4 regions of the Blautia sp. LMAG:36 genome follow, and region 3 is predicted to be linked to each of the others. Evidence: predicted binding sites of a transcription regulator. Region 3 holds the regulator's gene; each other region holds the start of a gene.
The links. Region 3 encodes Rex, which represses fermentation and respiration genes when NADH is low (regulators of the CRP and FNR family bind a similar motif). Its sites were predicted from a motif close to ATTGTTAANTANTTAACAAT; they were not measured.

Region 1 (5,598 bases), on a different contig from region 3:
TGGCAACGGTATGCCAGAGATCGGACATCAGCTGGGTGCTGTTTACAATGTGAAGTTCCGGCATATCGGAAGTTCCGCCAAATGCAGCAGCCTCTGCAGGTGGGCGGTCTGTTTCACCAAGGAGAAGAATTCCGGGGCATACGATCTCACACACCATTCGGGTCATACGCAGCAGAGAGTGAAGCTTCCAGAGATTTTCTTCCGGTATCATCGGAAGGACACCAAGGCTGAATATAGAAGCACCTTCATTTGCAAGCTCCAGGATCTGAAGAAGCATTGCATTGAAATAAGCTGGAGTCTGGAGCACGCATGGCGCACCGGACTGTGGGTCATCCACAGAAAGACTTAACGGGATCTCAAGAGCCAGGCGGATACCTGCTTTCCTACAGTTAGCTGCAAGTGTATGCAGATCTTCGGAGGTTCCGATCTCCGGGATAATGCGAAGGGAGCAGTTGGAGGTTGCCTGGAAAAGATCTGTCAGGTACAGAGTGTCTGCTTTGCATTCACTGATATAGTCCAGTTTATCGGACAGCCCGGAAAGAGTATCTGCGAAGTCAGCAGGATTTACAGCCATTCCGGTGAAAGTAGTCTTACGGAACCAGTCAGGATCAGCAACGCAGGTCTGGTCAGCTTCCTTCATGGAAAGAGAACGCTCACGATAAATCTCTTTCATTTTTTTTGTGAGGCTTGAGAATGTGCCGGCAACTTCCGGATGATCGCGGAACAGCTCGCAGTAGAGCCATTTCAGATCATTGTAGTAGTGTTTCAGACGTTTCTCGTAGAGGGCATCGTAAGCTGTGTCCTCCTTGGAAGTTTCGACTTTCAGAGGCTCGGTCTTGGAAGTAGTAACTTTCGCCGGTTCAGTCTTTGAGGTCTCAACCTTGATCGGCTCGGTCTTGGAAGTCTCGACTTTGATCGGCTCAGTCTTGGAAGTCTCAACCTTGATCGGCTCAGTCTTGGAAGTCTCGACCTTGATCGGTTCGGTCTTGGAAGTCTCAACCTTGATCGGCTCAGTCTTGGAAGTCTCGACCTTGATCGGCTCGGTCTTGGAAGTCTCGACTTTGATCGGCTCGGTCTTGGAAGTCTCGACTTTGATCGGTTCGGTCTTGGAAGTCTCGACCTTGATCGGTTCGGTCTTGGAAGTCTCGACTTTGATCGGTTCAGTTTTGGAAGTTTCGACTTTAAGCGTTTCCTTCTTTACGGTTTCAAGTTTTTTCACTTCGGCTTTAGCATTTTCAACAGATTTGGCAGCACTGGAACTGGTGCCGGCAGCAGAGGTATTTTTTTTCAGCTGCTTTTCTTTTTTTGCCTGCATGGCAGCTTTCTTTTTCTGGAGTCTTTTTGTTGACATATAGAGTTCCTCCTTAGATAAAATGATATTTTCGGTATAAAAATGTAAACTCTCTCACCGGAGAGAGAAACAGAGCTACAGCTTATGAAAAACAGGACGGCGGTTTTTAAATACAGCATAATAGGAAAAACCACATTCACGGAGAACATCAGCCGCCTTGTCAAAAGCATAGCCGATCTTATCCGGAGTATGGGCATCTGCACCGATGGTGATGATCTCACCGCCAAGCTCACGGTAACGTCGGATAATATTGACACAGGGATTCGGTTCACCAAGCCCGTAGTGATAACCGCCTGTGTTCAGCTCGATTCCCACATTTTTGCGGATCAATGTCCGCAGGATCTCGTCCAGGATCTCCTTATATCGTCCGTAAGAATACTGACGGTTCTGATTTGGACCATAACGTACTACATAGTCGATATGTCCGTACACATCCATCTCGTCAAAAGCAGCGATATTTTCCAGGATGGATTCAAAATATTCCATGTAGCATGCGGATTCCTTACGGCCCTCAAAATAAGAAGGATAATAAGGATCGTATCCGTGCACCACATGGGAGGAACCAATAACGAAATCAAAGGGAACTTCTTTCAGAAGATCGGAAAAAGATTCTGCAAGCTGAGGCTGAAGTCCAAGCTCGATCCCGAAGTTAACCTGAATCTGGTCTTTAAAAGCATCCGCAAGACTCTCAAGTTTCTGGCGGTATGCAGGGATGTTCAGGGAAAAATCAAGATTTTCCGGAGTATCGGGATAATCCGGATCAAAATGTTCAGTAAAACAGATTCCCGTGAGACCCTGGTCTGCGGCAGTCTGGATCATTTCTTCCATCGGTGTATCGGAATCTGCGGAAAAAGAGGAGTGCATATGGCAGTCCCATAAAATTTTCTGGTCCATTTTGTACCTCCATATTCAAGCCTTTATATTCTGTGACAATGATCGTATCTGCCTGTTATGAATCCGGGAAAGTCAAACTCCCAGCGGGAATATAGATATCCGTTTTGGGAATCAGCAGGACAGAACTTTCTATCAGAGAATTATAGCACATTTTTCAGAAATTTTCTTAATATTTATTTTAATGTTCTTTTTTATAAATAGCTCTTGAATTTTTGTTTGGAATTAGGTACAATATGAAACAGGTTGATGTTTCTTTAACAAAGGAACGATTTAAATCACCATTCAATTCATAGGAGGAATTTATCATGGCAGTAAAAGTTGCAATTAATGGTTTTGGACGTATCGGTCGTCTTGCATTCCGTCAGATGTTTGGAGCAGAAGGATTTGAGATCGTAGCAATCAACGATCTTACATCTCCTAAGATGCTTGCTCACTTATTAAAATATGATTCTACACAGGGAAGATATGCTCTTGCTGATAAAGTAACAGCAGGCGAGGATTCCATCACAGTAGACGGAAAAGAGATCAAAATCTATGCTAAGGCTAACGCTGCAGAGCTTCCATGGGGAGAGATCGGTGTAGACGTAGTTCTTGAGTGCACAGGTTTCTACACATCCAAAGACAAAGCTCAGGCTCATATCGATGCAGGTGCTAAGCACGTAGTTATTTCCGCTCCGGCTGGAAACGACCTTAAGACAATCGTTTACAACGTAAACCATCAGGGTCTTACAAACGAGGACAAGATCATCTCCGCAGCTTCCTGTACAACAAACTGCCTTGCACCAATGGCTAAGGCTCTTAACGATCTTGCACCGATCAAATCCGGTATCATGTGCACAATCCACGCTTACACAGGCGATCAGATGACACTTGACGGACCGCAGAGAAAAGGCGATCTGAGAAGATCCCGTGCAGCTGCAGTTAACATCGTTCCGAACAGCACAGGTGCTGCTAAAGCTATCGGACTTGTTATCCCAGAGCTTAACGGCAAACTTATCGGTTCTGCACAGCGTGTACCTACCCCAACAGGTTCTACAACAATCCTTACAGCAGTAGTTGAAGGAAACGTTACTAAAGAGCAGATCAACGCAGCTATGAAAGCAGCTTCCAATGAGTCCTTCGGATACAACGAGGATGAGATCGTATCCAGCGATATCGTTGGTATGAGATTTGGTTCCCTCTTCGATGCTACTCAGACAATGGTACTTCCACTTGAGAATGGCACAACAGAGGTTCAGGTAGTTTCCTGGTATGACAACGAGAACTCCTACACAAGCCAGATGGTTCGTACAATCAAGCACTTCGGAAAACTTCTGAACGCTTAATTTTCTGCGAACGGGTGTAGAAGAATAGACTCAGAAAGGGTCCGGTCTGAAGAGGACCGGGCCCTTTTTTTCCAAAAGACCAAACAAAAAAATGTCTGAGGAATGACTGTTAACAGAGCGGACAACAATACCGCTCGCCCTTATTCATCTGCTTTTGCAGAAATAAAAGTTAAGGAGATATAGAGATGCTGAACAAAAAAAGTGTTGACGATATCAATGTAAAAGGACAGAAAGTACTTGTAAGATGCGACTTCAATGTTCCGCTTCAGGATGGAAAGATCACAGATGAGAACCGTCTTGTAGCTGCTCTTCCTACAATCAAGAAACTGATCGCAGACGGCGGAAAGGTTATCCTTTGCTCCCACCTTGGAAAACCGAAGGGAGAGCCGAAACCGGAGCTTTCTCTTGCACCTGTAGCAGTTCGTCTTTCTGAGCTTCTTGGCCAGGAAGTAAAATTTGCAGCAGATCCTGAGGTAGTAGGACCGAACGCAAAAGCTGCTGTAGCAGAGATGAAAGATGGCGATGTAGTTCTTCTTGAGAACACACGTTATCGTGCAGAAGAGACAAAGAACGAAGACAAGTTCAGCGAAGATCTTGCTTCTCTTTGTGATGTATTTGTAAATGATGCATTCGGAACTGCTCACAGAGCTCACTGCTCTAACGTAGGTGTTACCAAATATGTAAAAACAGCAGTTGTAGGATATCTGATGCAAAAAGAGATCGATTTCCTTGGAAACGCTGTAAACAATCCGGAGAGACCATTCGTAGCAATCCTTGGCGGCGCTAAGGTTTCCAGCAAGATCTCTGTTATCAACAACCTTCTTGACAAGGTAGATACACTGATCATCGGTGGTGGTATGTCTTATACATTCTCCAAGGCTATGGGCGGACATATCGGAACATCCCTCTGCGAGGATGATTACCTTCAGTATGCTCTCGACATGATGAAGAAAGCAGAGGAGAAGGGCGTGAAGCTTCTTCTTCCTGTAGATAACAGAATCGGTGATAACTTCTCCAATGACTGCAACATCCAGGTTGTAAAACGTGGTGAGATCCCGGACGGATGGGAAGGAATGGATATCGGACCGGAGACTGAGAAGCTTTTTGCAGACGCTGTTAAAGATGCCAAGACAGTTGTATGGAACGGACCGATGGGATGCTTCGAGATGCCGAACTTCGCACATGGTACAGAGGCAGTTGCAAAAGCTCTTGCTGATACAGACGCAACAACCATCATCGGTGGTGGTGATTCCGCAGCAGCTGTAAATATCCTCGGATATGGCGACAAGATGACACACATCTCCACAGGTGGCGGTGCTTCTCTTGAGTTCCTTGAGGGAAAAGAGCTTCCGGGTGTAGCAGCAGCTAACGATAAAGACTGATAAAAAATAAAGTGTTCCAAGAACACAAAAAAGGAGATAAAACCATGGCAAGAAAGAAAATCATTGCTGGAAACTGGAAAATGAACATGACACCAAGCGAGGCTGTAAAGCTGGTTGAGACTTTAAAACCGCTTGTTGTTAACGACGAAGTTGATGTAGTATTCTGCGTACCGGCTATCGACATCATTCCTGTTGTTGAGGCAGCTAAAGGAACAAACATCCAGGTTGGTGCTGAGAACATGTACTTCGAGGAGAAAGGTGCTTATACAGGCGAGATCGCTCCTGCTATGCTCGTAGACGCAGGCGTTAAGTACGTAGTACTTGGACACTCCGAGAGAAGAGAGTACTTCGGTGAGACAAACGAGGACGTTAACAAAAAAATGCTCAAAGCTTTCGAGCATGGCATCACACCGATCATGTGCTGTGGTGAGACACTTACTCAGAGAGAGCAGGGCGTAACAATGGACTTCATCCGTCAGCAGGTTAAGGTTGGATTCCAGGGTGTTACAGCTGATCAGGCTAAGACAGCAGTTATCGCTTACGAGCCGATCTGGGCTATCGGAACAGGTAAGACAGCTACAACAGAGCAGGCTCAGGAGGTTTGCGCTGATATCCGTAAATGCATCGCTGAGATCTATGATGACGC
Region 2 (5,598 bases), on a different contig from region 3:
CTGTCTCTACATATGTAAAGCCGTTGATACGGGAGATGATCTGAGCAGCATCTTTTCCAAGACCGTTCAGGATAACACGAAGAGGTTTTTTACGAACCTTGTTTGCTTTCTCTGCGATACCGATCGCACCCTCAGCTGCTGCGAAAGACTCATGTCCTGCAAGGAAGCAGAAGCAGTCTGTCTCTTCCTCAAGAAGCATCTTTCCAAGGTTTCCATGTCCAAGACCTACTTTACGTGTGTCTGCAACGGATCCCGGGATACAGAAAGCCTGAAGGCCTTCTCCGATAGCTGCTGCTGCGTCAGCGGCTCTTCTGCAGCCTTTTTTGATCGCGATAGCTGCACCTACTGTGTAAGCCCAACAAGCGTTCTCGAAGCAGATCGGCTGAATGCCTTTGATCTGATCGTAAACGTTCAGTCCTGCGTCTTTAGTGATTTTCTCAGCTTCTTCGATAGAAGCGATTCCATAGCTGTTTAAAACAGAATTGATCTTGTCAATTCGTCTCTCATATGATTCAAATAAAGCCATTTCCTGTAACCTCCTGATATTTTTACCTTACGAAGTGTAATTACTCTTTTCTTGGGTCGATGATCTTAACAGCATCTGCAACACGGCCGTACTGACCTTTTGCTTTCTCCCATGCTGTGTTCGGGTCATCACCTTTCTTAATGAAGTCAGTCATTTTTCCAAGGCTTACGAACTGATATCCGATGATCTCATCGTTCTCATCAAGAGCGATACCTGTAACATAACCCTCAGCCATCTCAAGGTAACGAGGTCCTTTTTTCAGAGTTCCATACATTGTACCAACCTGAGAACGAAGTCCTTTTCCAAGGTCCTCAAGACCAGCGCCTACTGCAAGTCCGTCCTCGGAGAATGCAGACTGGGAACGTCCGTAAACGATCTGAAGGAAAAGCTCTCTCATAGCTGTATTGATTGCATCACATACAAGGTCTGTGTTCAGTGCCTCCATAACGGTAAGTCCTGGAAGGATCTCAGAAGCCATAGCTGCAGAGTGAGTCATTCCTGAACATCCGATTGTCTCGACAAGTGCCTCCTGGATGATTCCCTCTTTAACGTTAAGGGAAAGCTTACAAGCACCCTGCTGCGGAGCACACCAGCCAACACCGTGTGTAAATCCGGAGATATCCTTTACTTCTTTTGCCTGAACCCATTTTGCTTCTTCCGGGATCGGAGCGGCACCATGATGTACGCCCTGTGCCACTGGACACATTTCTTCTACTTCGCGTGAATAAATCATTTTAAAACTCCTTTCAAGTATAGATTGACCGATGTTATTGAGAAAAAAAGTTCGATAACACCCTACGGCTATTTTCTCACAAAACCTTTGTTTCGTCCAGTCATATTTGATAAAATTTTGCCATAAAACGCATAATATTGGTAGTTATTCCGGCAGTATTGCATGCCTAACTGTCAAATATTTCTGGCAACTACTGTATGTATGTGATAATATATTAGCAAGTTTAACCTTGGAGGTATATTTTTCATGAATGCATCTGTGGATTCTGTTTTTCCAGAAAAATACCGCATTCTCAGCGGAAGCGCTCTGAAGATGATCGCGGTCATCACCATGCTGATCGATCATATCGGAGCTGTGCTGCTCAGTATGTATCAGCCCGCACAGAAAATCCTGTTTACACTTTTCGGCAGAGAATATACTGTATATCTTATTTTCCGCGATATCGGAAGAGCTGCTTTTCCCATCTTCTGTTTTCTCCTGCTGGAAGGCTTCCGGCATACGCGGAGCCGGTTCCTCTATGGAAGAAATCTCCTTCTTTTTGCGCTGCTCTCAGAAATTCCGTGGAATCTGATGTTTACAAATACGCTGCGTTACGAAAGACAAAATGTGTTTTTTACGCTTTTCCTCGGATATCTGGCCTTTTGTGCCATCGAATATTTCCAGACCAGACCTTCGATGCAGCTTCTCTGCATCCTGGGACTGCTTGTTGTTTCCATTTTTCTGAAAGCAGACTATGGATGGCGGGGGTATATCTTCCTGCTGATCATGTACTATATGCGAGACGATAAGCCAGGCCAGGCAATCCTCGGAAGCTGCTGGCTTTACTATGAATGGAGAGCCTCCTTTGCCTTTCTGTCCATTAACCTGTACAATGGAAAAAGAGGCTTCATCCGCGGAAAATCAGCAAAATATTTCTTTTACTGGTTTTACCCAGTCCATATTATAGGACTGGTCATACTTCGACAGCTTTTGTTTTTATCTTAATCCCGCCCGCTCCCGGTCGGTTCATCCTTCCACGACCAATACTGTTGCATCCAGCACCCCATCAAAAAAAAGCTGCACTCTCTCAAAAGTGCAGCCTAAATGCGTGTCCAGAAGAATCTGTTTCTTATTTTTTCTTTACGATCTCTTTTGCATTTTTATAAATGGAATCTGCAGGAACACATCCACGTACCGGTGACAGCGGGTAGATATTAGAATTCCGTCCGATCACAGTACCGGGATTCAGCACAGAACCGCATCCGACTTCAACATGATCTCCGAGCATCGCTCCGAATTTCTTAAGACCGGTTTCGATCTTTTCATCCCCGTCTTTTACGACAACCAGCTTCTTGTCTGATTTTACGTTGGAACAGATCGATCCGGCACCCATGTGGGACTTATATCCCAGCACAGCATCTCCAACATAATTATAATGAGGAACCTGAACCTTGTTAAACAGCACTGCATTCTTAAGCTCTGTGGAATTTCCCACAACTGCGCCCTCACCAACGATAGCCTTGCCGCGGATAAATGCACAGTGGCGCACCTCGGCGTCTCTGCCAATGATAGCCGGTCCGGTGATACTTGCAGTCGGCGCAACTGTAGCGGATCTTGCGATCCATACATTTTCGCCCTTCTCCTCATATTCAGAAGGATCCAGTGTTTTTCCCAGCTTAATAATGAAATCTCCGATCTCCGGAAGAACCTCCCACGGATAGGTTTTTCCCTCAAAAAGCTCTGCTGCAATGGTCTCATTCAGATCCAGCATATTGCTGATAGTAAAATCTTTCATCATGATGATCTCTTTCCTCCCTGTCCGGAAGCCCGCTCCGGCTTCCTGTAGTTTACAGCGGCCGCATCAAAAAACTGCCGCAGGTTATACTGATAATTGCTTGCCTCCACCTGCCGGGTACGTACCCGCACAAAATGCTCCAGCTTGTCCATATATTCCTGTTCCGTGATGCTGCCCTCTGCCACATAGGTGAGCCCCTTTTCCCAGCTTGCCGTAAGCTCCGGGTTCAGAAGCTGCCGGATAGAACAATTTACCACATCAAAGATCATTTCCCCAAGAAGCGTTGGAGTGATCACCTGGGTCTTTTTGTTCAGTGCCAGATATTTGATGTTAAAAAGCTTCTTCAGGATCTCGGCACGGGTAGCACTGGTGCCGATCCCGCTTCCCTTGATCTGGGCTCGAAGCTCCTCATCCTCGATCAGCTGTCCTGCATTTTCCATGGCAAGGATCATGGAACCGGAATTGTATCGTTTGGGCGGTGAAGTCTCACCCTCCTTGATACTCAAACCGTTCACAGGAAGTATATCACCCTTTTTCAGCTTCTGCAACGCCTCCAGGAGCACAGTATCACAGGAAGCCTCGTCTTCCTCTCCATTTCCGTTTTTCTCACTGTCTGAAGCCCTTTTCCGCGAAAAAGAATTCGTGGCAATCTTCAGATAGCCTTCTTCTTTGAGAACCTTAAAGGATGAAAAGAATGCCTCTCCGTCCAGCTTCGTCACAAGACTCACCTTCTGATAAACGGCCGGCGGATAAAAAATACATAAAAATCTCCGTACAATGGTCTCGTACACACGCTGTGCGGTAAGAGACACATTTCCCAGCGCGTTCAGTCCCTGACCGGTAGGAATGATCGCGTAATGGTCTGTGATCTGCTTGTCATTCACATATCTGGTCTTTGCAATGCTTTTCCAGGATTCCATCCCCAAAACCTCTGCCGCCGCAGCACCGGCCTGCTGATAATTTCGAAGACCGGATATATTCTTGTATATCTCCTTGGCCACTGCCGTGGAAAGAACTCTGGCATCCGTTCTCGGATAAGTCACCAGCTTCTTCTCATAAAGCTCCTGTACGATCCGGAGTGTCTCGTCCGGACTGATCTTAAACAGCTTTGAGCACACATTCTGAAGCTCCGCCAAGTTAAAAAGAAGCGGCGGATTTTTGTTTTCTTTTTTTCGTTCCACCTTTTCCACAATACAGGAAAGGGGCTGGTTCACCATCAGCTGATCGATCAGCATCTGTGCATGCTCTTTTTTCCTGAAGCCGTTTTCTTTATAAAGATACGGGGACTGGAAATACCGGCTGCCTTCCACAGCTCTCCATTCACCGTCAAAATTTTCGCCTGCAAGTCCAATGCTGCCAAGGACACGGTAAAACGGTGTCTTCACAAAGACACGGATCTCCCGTTCTCTCCGCACCACCATGCCAAGAACACAGGTCATCACACGCCCAACTGCAATGGCCTGATATTTGGAATGGAGATAATTGGTGACACTGCTTCCGTAGCGCAAGGTCAGAACTCTGGAAAAATTGATTCCCATAAGATAATCTTCCTTTGCGCGGAGATACGCAGATGCTGCCAGATTATCATACTCCGAGATATCCTTCGCTTCACGGATTCCTCTTAAGATCTCTTCCTCTGTCTGGGAATCGATCCACACACGTTTCTGGACTTTCCCCTTTACTCCTGCCATCTGGGCTACCAGACGGTAGATATATTCACCCTCACGTCCGGAGTCGGTACACACATAAATGGTATCCACATCCGGCCGGTTCAGCAGTCCTTTTACGATCTCGAACTGCTTTTTGACCCCGGGGATCACTTCATATTTAAATTCGCGCGGCAAAAAAGGCAGGGTATCAAAACTCCACCTTTTAAACTTGATATCATATTTTTCGGGATAGCTCATGGTAACCAGGTGTCCTACACACCAGGTTACCACAGAATCATCAGATTCCAGATATCCGTCTTTTCTCTGACCGTTGATTTTCAAAGCCTTCGCAAATTCCTGTGCCACGCTGGGCTTCTCCGCTATGTATAAAGCCTTTGCCATACTATTTATCTGCACTCATCTTTCTAAGCGGCCATGCCAGAAGCACACCTCCGCCAACTATATTTCCCAGTGTTACGATCACCATGCTTTTAAGCATAGCGCCGACAGACAATCCTGGCACCATACAGAATGCAACTGTAAAAATACCCATATTTGCAATACAATGCTCAAATCCGCTGACAACGAAACCTGAAATACAGATCACGATCATCAGGAACTTGCCTGACTCACTCTTCAGCTTAATGCCGCAGAGAACAGCAAGACAGACGAAGAAATTACAAAGTACCGCACGGAAAAACATCTGTCCTGCCGGAATACTCAGTTTTCCGTTTATAAATCCGGCAAAATAATCTGCTGTACCGGACGCTCCGGCACCTACAAAGATCAGCGCCAGGATCAGGCATCCCACAAAATTGCCGATGTAACTGATTCCCCAGACCTTGCCAACATCTTTCCATGATACGCTCTTGTCATACGCACCAAAAGCCATTACCAGATTGTTACCGGTAAACAG
Region 3 (5,598 bases):
GTAAACCTCCAGATAAAGGTGTTCTTTTTTGTGTTCTGCAGATATATTTAACATAAGTATGATGATTTCCTTCCAAAAATGATTGCGTAAACCTGACAGTTCATTCTATAATATTACAGAAAAAAACTCAAGACTGGAGAATTACCATGAAAAAAATAGCAGTGATCAATGATCTTTCCGGGCTGGGGAAATGTTCACTGACAGCAGCGATCCCGGTGATCTCGGTGATGGGAGTCCAGGCGTGTCCACTTCCCACCGCTGTTTTAAGCAACCAGACCGGTTATGAAAGTTATTTCTGTGAGGATTTCACAGAGCATATGGAACCATATATGGAGCAGTGGAAAAAAAGAGGATTTTTCCCGGATGGGATCTATACAGGATTTCTTTCTGATGATAAGCAGGCAGACAGGATCCTGAAATTTATGGATGCGTTTGCAGGAAAGGATACTTTGATCCTTACAGATCCGGTGATGGGGGATGACGGCGCGGTTTATCCGATCTATACAGAAGAACTCCGCAGCCGGTTCTGCGAACTGACACGTCGTTCCTATGTGATCACACCGAACCTTACGGAAGCCCTCCTTCTTCTCTACGGAAAAGAAAAAATGGAGGAGATCTGGAATAAACTGCAAAAGGTATCAGAGGCCCGGCGGATGGAAGAAATCCGGGAGATCGGGTGCGGACTTGCCCGGAAATTTTCACTTCCTGCCGTTGTGATCACTGGAGTGGATCACAGGGAGGAGGGGCAGCCTCTGAAAATGGGGAATCTTGTCCTGGAAAACGGAAACAGCTCCTGGGTATTTGCAGAGAAATCCGGCGGAAGCTATTCCGGGACAGGAGATCTTTTTGCATCCGTGCTCAGTGCAGGGCTGGTAAAAAGATATTCCATGAAAACCTGTGCAGAGCTGGCCGTGGACTTTATCTCGGCATCGATCCGGGATGCGGTGGAGGAAGGAACAGACCGTAACGATGGTGTATGCTTTGAACAGCATCTCGGCATGCTGCTTCCATAAAAACATAAGGGGATAAAAAAGAGCTGACCGTCAGGCCAGCTCTTCCCATTTTTCATAAAGCTCTTCCAGTTCTTCAGCGATGGCTGCTTTTTCGCGGCTCAGCTTTGTACATTCCGCTACATTGGTGCAGACATCCGGAAGGACCATAGTCTCGTCGATCTCGCTGTCTCTTGTTTCCAGCTCTTCGATACGGGCTTCGACTTTTTTCAGCTCGGCTTCCCGTTTTCGTTTCTTTGCCTGTTCTTCCTTCATCTGCTGCCAGGAAAGCTTGTTCTCGGAAACCGCTTTTTCTTCGGCAGGTGCCTCCGGAGAAGTGCTTCCCGGTGCATAGGTACTGGTCAGCTCCTCCTTCTTTTCCAGATAGTAATCATAATCACCGATGTAATTTACCACTGCCTGGTTTGTCAGCTCCATGATCCTGGTCGCAGTCTGATTGATAAAGTAACGGTCATGGGATACATAAAGGACTGTACCGGTGTAGCTGACCAGTGCTTCCTCCAGGATCTCCTTGGAGGCAATATCCAGATGGTTGGTAGGCTCGTCAAGGATCAGGAAGTTGGCTTCGGAAAGCATCAGCTTTGCAAGGGAAACACGGCCTCTTTCTCCACCGGAAAGTGCGGAGATCTCCTTGAAAACATCATCTCCGGTAAAGAGAAATGCGGCAAGCATATTTCGGATCTCGGTCTCTGTGAGAGTCGGATAAGTATCGGAGATCTCCTGGAAAATCGTCTTGTCCATATGCAGAACATGATGTTCCTGATCGTAATAACCGATCTGAACCTTGGAACCAAGGGAAAATTTGCCGGCATCTGCCTCAATAAGACCGTTGATGATCTTTAGCATGGTGGTCTTTCCGGTTCCGTTGTTTCCGATCAGTGCCACACGCTCGCCGCGTTTGATATCAAAGGAGATATCGGAGAACAGGGTCTGTCCCGGAAAGGCCTTGGAAAGCGCTTCCACGTGGAGCACATCGTTTCCGCTTAACACCCGTGGTTCCAGCGAGATACGCATCCGGTCCTGGAGCTCAAGAGGCTTTTCGATCCTCTGTACACGGTCCAGCATTTTTTCACGGCTTTCCGCACGCTTGATGGATTTTTCACGGTTAAAGGATTTCAGCTTGGCGATAACGGCTTCCTGATGCTTGATATCCCGCTGCTGATTTAAGTATGCCTTGTACTGTGCGTCGCGAAGCTGAGCCTTCTTGAGAGCATAGGCAGAGTAGTTGCCGCTGTATACGCGGGTCTGTCCGGCTTCGATCTCAATGACCTTGGTGACTACCTTATCCAGAAAATAACGGTCATGGGAGACGATAAAAACAGCTCCCGGATAATTCAGAAGATAAGTTTCCAGCCAGGAGATGCTTTCCATATCCAGGTGATTGGTTGGCTCATCCAGAAGCAGGATATCCGGCTTGGAAAGAAGCATCTTGCCCAGCGCCACGCGGGTTTTCTGACCGCCGGAAAGAGTTTCGATCTGCTTGTCATAATCTTCCTCCGTGAAGCCGAGACCCTTTAAGACACCGGTCAGCTCACTTTTGTAAGCGTATCCGTTCTCCAGCTCAAACTGATGGGTCAGGCGGGTATAGGTTTCCATCAGACGGTTCAGCTCATCACCGGTCACCGTGTTCATTTCCTGTTCCATATTGCGGATACGGCGTTCCATATCGATGATGTGCTGCTTGGTGGTAAGAAGCTCCTCGTAGATGGTATGATGTCCGTGGATATCCTGGTACTGGGCAAGATAGCCGATATTTTTATCCCGGGCAAGCACCACGGTACCGGAATCAGCAGAAAGCTCCTGCATGATGATCCGCAGCAGTGTGGTCTTTCCTGCACCGTTGCATCCGATCAGAGCAGCCTTTTCACGGTCTTCAATGTGAAAGGATGCATCATTTAAAATTACTTTTTCGCCAAAGGCCTTGCATATATTCTGACATGATAAAATCATAAAAACTGTCCTCCTGTATAAAGAATCACCCCTGTTTATGCCTGAACAGGGAAAAATCCTCCACCTATTATAACGGAAACTGCCGGGATTTCAAAGAAAAAATCAATTATTAGAAAAATTATAAAGAAATTTGTACAGAATAGACAACTTTAATTGACAGGAAAATGTCAATTCGTTATAATTAACCTAGTGTAAGGTAAGGAGGAAAACTATCGTGGAGACAAAACAAATCTCGAAAGCGGTGATTAAGCGTCTGCCACGCTATTACCGCTACTTAGGAGAGCTGATGGAAGATAATGTAGAACGTATTTCTTCCAATGAGTTAAGTAAGAAGATGCATACCACAGCTTCTCAGATCCGTCAGGATCTTAATAATTTCGGCGGTTTTGGGCAGCAGGGGTATGGCTATAATGTACACTATCTTTATACAGAGATCGGTAAGATCCTGGGACTGGATACCGTTCATCCGATGATCATCCTGGGTGCCGGTAATCTGGGACAGGCACTTGCCAATTATGTGGATTTTGAGAAGCGCGGGTTCAGGCTGGTTGGTATCTTTGACGTAAATCCTGTGCTTGAGGGCATCGCAGTCCGTGGACTTGAGATCCAGATGCTCAGTGAGCTTCCGTTTTTCCTGAGAGAGAATAACGTGGAGATCGCGATCCTGACACTTCCCAAGAATAAAGCCAAGGAAATGGCAGATATTCTGGTGGAGAACGGGATCAAGGCAATCTGGAATTTTGCACATCTTGATCTTGAGACACCGGATGATGTGATCGTAGAGAACGTTCATCTTTCCGAGAGTCTGATGACACTGTCTTATAATCTCAGCAAATACAGGCAGGAACATGTGGATAAGTAAGAATTGTTAAGCTGCCGGAAACGGCAGCTTTCTCTATGACAGAGGGGAGGCAGAAGACAGAATGAAGAAGCTTGTTACCTGCAAAGAAATGAAGGATCTGGACTCCACAACGATCCGTGAGATCGGAGTTCCCTCCGAGGTTCTGATGGAGCGGGCGGCACTGAAGGTGGTAGAGGAAACAGAAAAGTATCTCCAGAAGGACGAAAGGATCCTGGTAGTCTGCGGAAGCGGAAACAATGGCGGTGACGGTATCGCAGTTGCCAGATTGTTCCATCTGAAGGGAATCCGGGTAGAGTTTTATATGGTCGGAAACAAAGATAAAATGACCAGAGAGACAGCTCTTCAGTATAAGATCGCTTCCGGTTATCGTGTCCCGGAGGTGAATAACCCGCAGTGGAGTGAATATACTACTATAGTAGATGCCGTGTTTGGGGTAGGCCTGACGCGTCCGATCGAGGGGCATTATGCTGATATCATCCATGAGATGAACAGTGCGAGGGCCAAAAAGATCGCAGTTGACATCCCGTCAGGAGTGAACGGAGATACTGGCCTGGAAATGGGAATTGCCTTCAGCGCCGATCTGACTGTCACATTTGCCTACCGGAAAAGAGGTCTTTGCTTTTATCCGGGAAGACTGTATGCAGGAAGGATCGTTACCGCCGATATCGGGATCTATGAGCAGGAAGCTGTGACTGCATCTGCCGCCTGTCTGGAAAATAAAGATCTGAAGCTGTTTCCGGAACGTGATCCCGGCGGAAACAAGGGTACCTTCGGAAAAGTGCTCTTTGTGACCGGAAGTGAGGGAATGTGCGGAGCCGCTTATTTAAGCGCCAGTGCAGCACTTCGTGCCGGTGCGGGAATGGTAAAGATCCAGACTGTGGAAGCCAACAGGATCCCACTGCAGATACTCCTTCCAGAGGCTATGGTCTGCAGCCGCTTTGATCAGGAATCCAATGAACAGCTTCTATCCTGGTGTGATGTGATCGTGATCGGACCGGGACTTGGAACATCAGTGGCCAGCCGTGAGAGAGAACAGTGGTTTCTCACGGCGGCTGCCCGGGAGAAAAAGCCGCTGATCCTGGATGCGGACGGCCTGAACCTTCTGGCTGCACATCCACAGTGGTATCAGTATCTGGGAGAGCATGTAGTCCTGACACCGCATATCGGAGAAATGAGCCGGCTCAGTGGCAGAACGATCCAGGAGATCCAGCATGAGATCGCAGATACTGCACTGAAATGTGCTGCGGAAACAGGCTCTGTGTGCGTATTGAAGGATGCATGTACGGTGATCGCAGATGAGAAAGGACAGATGTATCTGAATCTTTCCGGTAATTCCGGAATGGCAACTGCAGGAAGCGGAGATGTGCTTTCCGGGATTCTGGCAGCAGTGTTATGTATGTATCTGAAAACGGAGGAACAGCCTCCCATGGTTTTAAAGGCCGCGTTAGGTGTTTATCTTCACGGACTTTGCGGTGATCTTGCAGCCGCTGAAAAAGGAAAGCGCAGTATGCTGGCAGGAGATATCATAGAATATCTGCCCAAGGCATTAGCTATAGGTGAAGAGGAGTCGGGATTATGAAAAAATACGAGAGAGTAAAAGCACTGGTATCACTGGATGCCATTGCCCACAATTTTGAGGAAATGCATAAAAATGTCAAAGAAGGGACAAAGATCATCGCTGTGATCAAGGCAGACGGTTATGGCCATGGTGCCAGAGCTATTGCCCGTCTGATCCAGGACTATGACTATATCTGGGGATTTGCAACAGCTACTGCA
Region 4 (5,598 bases), on a different contig from region 3:
ACTTTTTACATTTGCTTCTGAGCAAACTATAATACACCCGAGGAAAAAAATCAATGACAGGAGTGATTTAGAGTGGTTTCAGGAGGCGGAAAGCTGCAAAATGCGGACCGGCAGATGTCAGAAGCTTTTATCACAAGTGTATTTCTGGCAATGTCCGGCGGATTTCAGGATGCCTACACATACTTTACAAGAGATGAGGTGTTTTCCAACGCCCAGACAGGCAACGTGGTTCTGATGAGCCATAATTTTATGACAGGACAGTGGGGAGACGGTTTAAGGTACCTGTTCCCTGTTTTAGCCTTTGCCATTGGTGTTGTAGCGGCGGAGCGAATCCAGAATACCTTTAAATATGCAAAAAAACTTCACTGGAGGCAGATGATCCTGCTGATCGAGATCCTGATCCTTTTTGCGGTGGGATTTATGCCGGGAGAATTGGATATGCTGGCAACCGTACTGGTATCCTTTTCCTGCGCCATGCAGGTACAGACCTTCCGGAAGGTGGGCGGTTATTCCTATGCAAGCACTATGTGCATCGGAAATTTACGAAGCGGCACGGCGGCGTTGTCCGTGTATTGTCGTGAAAAACGTCCGGAACAGCTGAAGCAGGCTCTTTATTATTTCGGAATAATTTTCTTTTTTGCCATTGGAGCCGGTGGCGGAGGAAATCTGTCCATGAGGCTGGGGATCCCGGCAATCTGGGTATCGGATGTTTTGCTTCTGATCAGCTTTATTCTGATGTTTTCCAGTAAACATAGAGATTAGAAAGGGTGAGGAATTGTGGAAAACAGCACATTATTCCCAAGAGAGGAAAAGGCGGAGCTTTTATTTGAAAAGATCCTGAAGGATCCGGAGGCGTGCAGACGGCTGACGGAGACCTTCTATGAATCCATGGATGCGGATACAGACATAGAATGCGGATATCTTCCTCCGGAAAAATTCGCCTATGCATTGCTGGACGCATATAAAAACCGTGATCTGACAGCTCTCCTTATGGCGATCTGCCAGAACAGTATGTTTGATCTTCTGCGAAATTCTTTTCTGGCACCGTTCAGGTTCAATGCAGATGGACAGGAGAATCCGGTATTTCTCACAGATGAAAAAGGAAATTTTCTGCGGGAAAAGGGAATCCATGTAAGTGACAGGGATTACGACCGATTTCGCAGGATATACAGGGAGAAACCTGGTGTAAAGATGTATCTGGCGTATGGCTACCGGAAGCGCCATGCCTATGATGAAGATACCATGGAAGTAGAAGAGTACAAAATGGGCGAACATATCGGTGTGCTGCTGGTGTATGAGCTTCCGGACAGCGTAAAGGAAAAAGAAACGGAGGCACAGGCCTATGCGGCTGTATGGGATATCATGATGGCAATTCAGAAGAAGCTTCCAAGAGCTTTTGTGTATTATGGGCAGGATTCTGTGGAGGATGGTGGAAAACGTTATGACGGACTGGGCGTTTTTCTCCCCATCCATAAATTTGCGGACCGCCTGGAAAAAATGATCGGGATCGCTGATGAGATCGTAATGAAATAGAATGTACAAAAAAGGACTGCTTTTGTATTGCTCCGGTTATCAGAAGGATAGCTGATGACCGGAAGCTACAGAAAGCAGTCCTTTTTGTATGCCCATCAGGTGCAGTAGCGGAACATTTTGTCCGTAAGGATCCTGGCGAAAATAAGGCCCAGGGGAAGAGCAACGATGATCAGGATCGCAGCTGCAAACCAGGAGGCGGAAACATTCAGGGACATGATCCCCAGATTGTAGATCGCCCGGTAGAGATAAAGCCCCGGGACCATGATCACAATGGATGGTACGGTAATGGAAATTCTGGGATATCCCACTTTTGTTTTGATGAGGGAGGCCAGAAGTCCGGCGGTCAGTGCTCCGAGAAAAGCTGCGGCAGCAGGTGGAAAACCGGCAAGATCAACAAGTTCCAGCCGGAGTGTGTTGGACAGTGCACCGATGAAAGCGGCAGCTGCGGCTAGACGGACAGGGCTGTTGAACATGACCGAAAAGCCGAATACCCCGCAGAAGCTTGCCAGAAGCCGGAACAGGATCCTCTGAGCTGCCGAAAGCTCCAGAGGCAGGAAATCCACAGGTTTCAGATGAAGAAGCAGTGCCATTAGCCAGGCAGAGACAGCAGCCACCATTACAACAATAATGGCGTAGGCCAGTCGTTCCAGACCGGAACGCATATCCAGCTTGGCAAGGTCGATCCCGCTTGTGATAAACGGAAAGCCTGGAATGATAAACAGCATGGAACAGATGTATCCGGCCTCATGCTGGACGGAAATGTGGAACAGAAGCTCTGCCAGCTTCAGGAAGCCTGCATATACAAGACAGGCAGAGGAAACAGAAACTGCAATGCACATAAACAGAGTAAAATGATGCTTGCCAAGCTTGCAGCGGATGGCGTTTCCGATGCCTGCGCCTGCAAAAGCCAGGATCATTTCCAGCGGGCCACCGCCCAGAAGAAAAGTAAATGCACCACAGGCCAGTGCAGAAGCCAGTCCCAGGGATGCAGGGGAATAAAGCCCGTGGATCCGCTCGATCTCATCTAACTGACTGTGCAGTGCTTCACCGCTCATATGGATACCCTCCGCAGGAAAATCACTGACAAAATGTTCCAGCCTGTTCAGTCTGGAAGTATTTACGCCGGTGGTAGTCAGACTAAGTGCATGGGAAAAACTGCTCTCACCGTCAAAGCAGGTGTAGCTTATAGACATCAGTCCGATATCTGCGGAACAGGTGATACCAAGTGCTTCTGACAATGTATTCATGGAACTCCGTACCCGCCAGGCACCGGTCCCACAGGAGAGAAGCATCATGCCTGTACGGCCGATCAGGGAAGCTTTTTCGGAAAGAGAAGCTTCGGTGATGGGCTGGTTGTTCCTGGCGCTTACGTAGTTGTGCCAGGGGATTTCCATATGATTACGTTTGATTAGAATATCTGACATAGAAATCACTTCTTTCTATATATTAAAATCATATAGTTGCTATTATAAATATATATAATAACTATAATCAGATATATTGTAGCCATTATTCTGAAAAAGTCAAGTGTAGATGAAATAAAATCTGACAGTACTAAAACGTCACTGTTAAAGATTTATCATTTTTTTGCGGAAAATGAATTTTTTTGGTTGCTTTTACGTACAATTTATGTATAATTGTGGATAGGGATGTTGGAATGACCAATTCCTATGGCAGGATGACAAAAACCTGCAGCAGTAGGTGGCTATCATAATTACTATTAAAGAAGAGAGGTAAATGTTAAGATGGCAAAAATCGATTTAACAAAGTATGGTATTACCGGAACAACTGAGATCGTGTACAATCCTTCCTACGAGACATTATTTGAGGAAGAGACCAAACCGGAGCTTGAAGGATTTGAGAAGGGTCAGGTCAGTGAGCTTGGTGCTGTCAATGTAATGACAGGTATCTACACAGGACGTTCCCCTAAAGACAAATACATCGTTATGGATGAGAACTCCAAGGACACAGTTTGGTGGACATCCGATGAGTACAAGAACGATAACCATCCGGCAACTCAGGAAGCATGGAATGCAGTTAAAGATCTTGCCAAGAAGGAGCTTTCCAACAAGAAACTTTTCGTAGTAGATGCATTCTGCGGAGCTAACAAAGACACACGTATGGCTATCCGTTTCATCGTTGAGGTTGCATGGCAGGCACACTTCGTAACAAACATGTTCATTCAGCCGACAGCTGAGGAGCTTGAGAACTTTGAGCCGGATTTCGTTGTTTACAACGCATCCAAGGCTAAAGTTGAGAACTACAAAGAATTAGGACTTAACTCTGAGACAGCTGTAATGTTCAACATTACAAGCCGTGAGCAGGTTATCGTTAATACATGGTACGGCGGAGAGATGAAGAAAGGTATGTTCTCCATGATGAACTACTATCTGCCGCTTAAGGGCATCGCTTCCATGCACTGCTCTGCAAACACAGACCTTAACGGAGAGAACACAGCTATCTTCTTCGGTCTTTCCGGAACAGGTAAGACAACACTTTCCACAGATCCTAAGCGTCTTCTGATCGGTGATGACGAGCATGGCTGGGATGACAACGGAGTATTCAACTTCGAGGGTGGATGCTACGCTAAGGTTATCAACCTTGACAAAGAGTCTGAGCCGGACATCTACAATGCGATCAAGAGAAACGCTCTTCTTGAGAACGTAACACTTGATGCTGAGGGCAAGATCGACTTCGCTGACAAGAGCGTAACAGAGAACACACGTGTTTCTTACCCGATCAACCACATCGAGAACATTGTTCGCCCTGTATCTTCTGCACCGGCAGCGAAAGAGGTTATCTTCCTGTCCGCAGATGCATTCGGCGTACTTCCTCCAGTATCTATCCTGACACCGGAGCAGACACAGTACTACTTCCTTTCCGGATTCACAGCTAAACTTGCTGGTACAGAGCGTGGAATCACAGAGCCTACTCCTACATTCTCCGCATGCTTCGGACAGGCATTCCTTGAGCTTCATCCGACAAAATATGCTGAGGAGCTCGTTAAGAGAATGGAGAAGAGCGGTGCGAAAGCATACCTCGTTAACACAGGATGGAATGGAACTGGAAAACGTATCTCCATCAAAGATACTCGTGGTATCATCGATGCTATCCTTGACGGATCTATCCTTAAAGCTCCGACAAAGAAGATCCCATTCTTCAACTTCGAGGTTCCGACAGAGCTTCCGGGCGTAGATCCTGCAATCCTTGACCCACGTGACACATATGCAGATGCTGCAGAGTGGGAGACAAAGGCTAAAGATCTTGCTGCAAGATTCGTTAAGAACTTTGCTAAATATGAAGGAAATGCAGCTGGTAAAGCACTCGTTGCAGCCGGCCCGCAGGCATAATCAGTCATTCCAACTGAATACAGATCGTAGACTTAACCGGGAGCGGATTTATCCGCTCCCGGTTTTTTGACAAACAACTGAGGATCTATTGTTTGATATAGAACTGTGCAGTGCGAAGCATGTTTCCAGACATGGAATAAACAGAAAGTTGAAGATATCTACCTGTAAAATAAAAAACTTTGGCTTGACTAACATAAGGTTCATGGTGTATCCTTTCTGAGAAGTTGAGCGGGAGACCCGTAAGACTGTAAAAATTCTCTTTGCACTGCATTACATTCGAACAGGATGCGAGATCAACAGTACAAACTGAGCAGGCGATGCTTTTCGGAATCGAAAATATTTATCGAAGGCATGGGGCCGGGCCGCAGGAAGCGGCAGCGGATATGGATTTAAACGTAATTGCAAAGAACCTGCATTCACGGAATATGAGGTGAAGCAGAATGTGACTTTGCTTTCAGACATATCTGCGGGACAGTGTATGTTTCGCAGGTATGTCTTTTTTACTGCAAAATATGGATGGAACAGAAGGTAGAAGCTGGGATATCCCTATACAGAAAAGAAAGAACACCGGCGGAAAATCGCACTGCAGCGAGTAGTGAAGGAACCGCCGGTTTTTTCACGGAAAATGTTGTGCCATAAGAAGAACCTGATCATATATTTAAAAGGAGATTCTGTTTATGGAACACACAGAAAACAAAACAATTATACATGATAC

Region 1: gap (type I glyceraldehyde-3-phosphate dehydrogenase) is a predicted target of Rex. The motif match lies at 2,488-2,507, and genes of this name have one in related genera.
Region 2: CCC17_RS10425 (iron-sulfur cluster assembly scaffold protein) is a predicted target of Rex. The motif match lies at 1,462-1,481, and genes of this name have one in related genera.
Region 4: pckA (phosphoenolpyruvate carboxykinase (ATP)) is a predicted target of Rex. The motif match lies at 3,098-3,117, and genes of this name have one in related genera.

The regions. Positions count from the first base shown of each region.
Region 1 covers NZ_NALB01000003.1:448,010-453,607, forward strand. Annotated here, with positions in the region: gene CCC17_RS02315 (alpha-amylase family glycosyl hydrolase) at 1-1,351, opposite strand, end outside; gene CCC17_RS02320 (histidinol-phosphatase HisJ family protein) at 1,427-2,245, opposite strand; gene gap (type I glyceraldehyde-3-phosphate dehydrogenase) at 2,551-3,570, shown strand; gene CCC17_RS02330 (phosphoglycerate kinase) at 3,756-4,952, shown strand; gene tpiA (triose-phosphate isomerase) at 4,997-5,598, shown strand, end outside.
Region 2 covers NZ_NALB01000007.1:197,156-202,753, forward strand. Annotated here, with positions in the region: gene CCC17_RS10420 (GGGtGRT protein) at 1-526, opposite strand, end outside; gene CCC17_RS10425 (iron-sulfur cluster assembly scaffold protein) at 567-1,259, opposite strand; gene CCC17_RS10430 (TraX family protein) at 1,506-2,243, shown strand; gene CCC17_RS10435 (transferase) at 2,368-3,036, opposite strand; gene CCC17_RS10440 (DNA topoisomerase) at 3,033-5,084, opposite strand; gene CCC17_RS10445 (formate/nitrite transporter family protein) at 5,086-5,598, opposite strand, start outside.
Region 3 covers NZ_NALB01000010.1:174,586-180,183, forward strand. Annotated here, with positions in the region: gene pdxR (MocR-like pyridoxine biosynthesis transcription factor PdxR) at 1-54, opposite strand, end outside; gene CCC17_RS13275 (pyridoxamine kinase) at 147-1,013, shown strand; gene CCC17_RS13280 (ABC-F family ATP-binding cassette domain-containing protein) at 1,044-2,960, opposite strand; gene CCC17_RS13285 (redox-sensing transcriptional repressor Rex) at 3,175-3,822, shown strand; gene CCC17_RS13290 (NAD(P)H-hydrate dehydratase) at 3,884-5,401, shown strand; gene alr (alanine racemase) at 5,398-5,598, shown strand, end outside.
Region 4 covers NZ_NALB01000003.1:196,829-202,426, forward strand. Annotated here, with positions in the region: gene CCC17_RS01105 (YoaK family protein) at 115-762, shown strand; gene CCC17_RS01110 (DUF4866 domain-containing protein) at 778-1,533, shown strand; gene CCC17_RS01115 (threonine/serine ThrE exporter family protein) at 1,629-2,957, opposite strand; gene pckA (phosphoenolpyruvate carboxykinase (ATP)) at 3,279-4,883, shown strand; NiCo riboswitch at 5,180-5,360, shown strand; gene CCC17_RS01125 (cation diffusion facilitator family transporter) at 5,561-5,598, shown strand, end outside.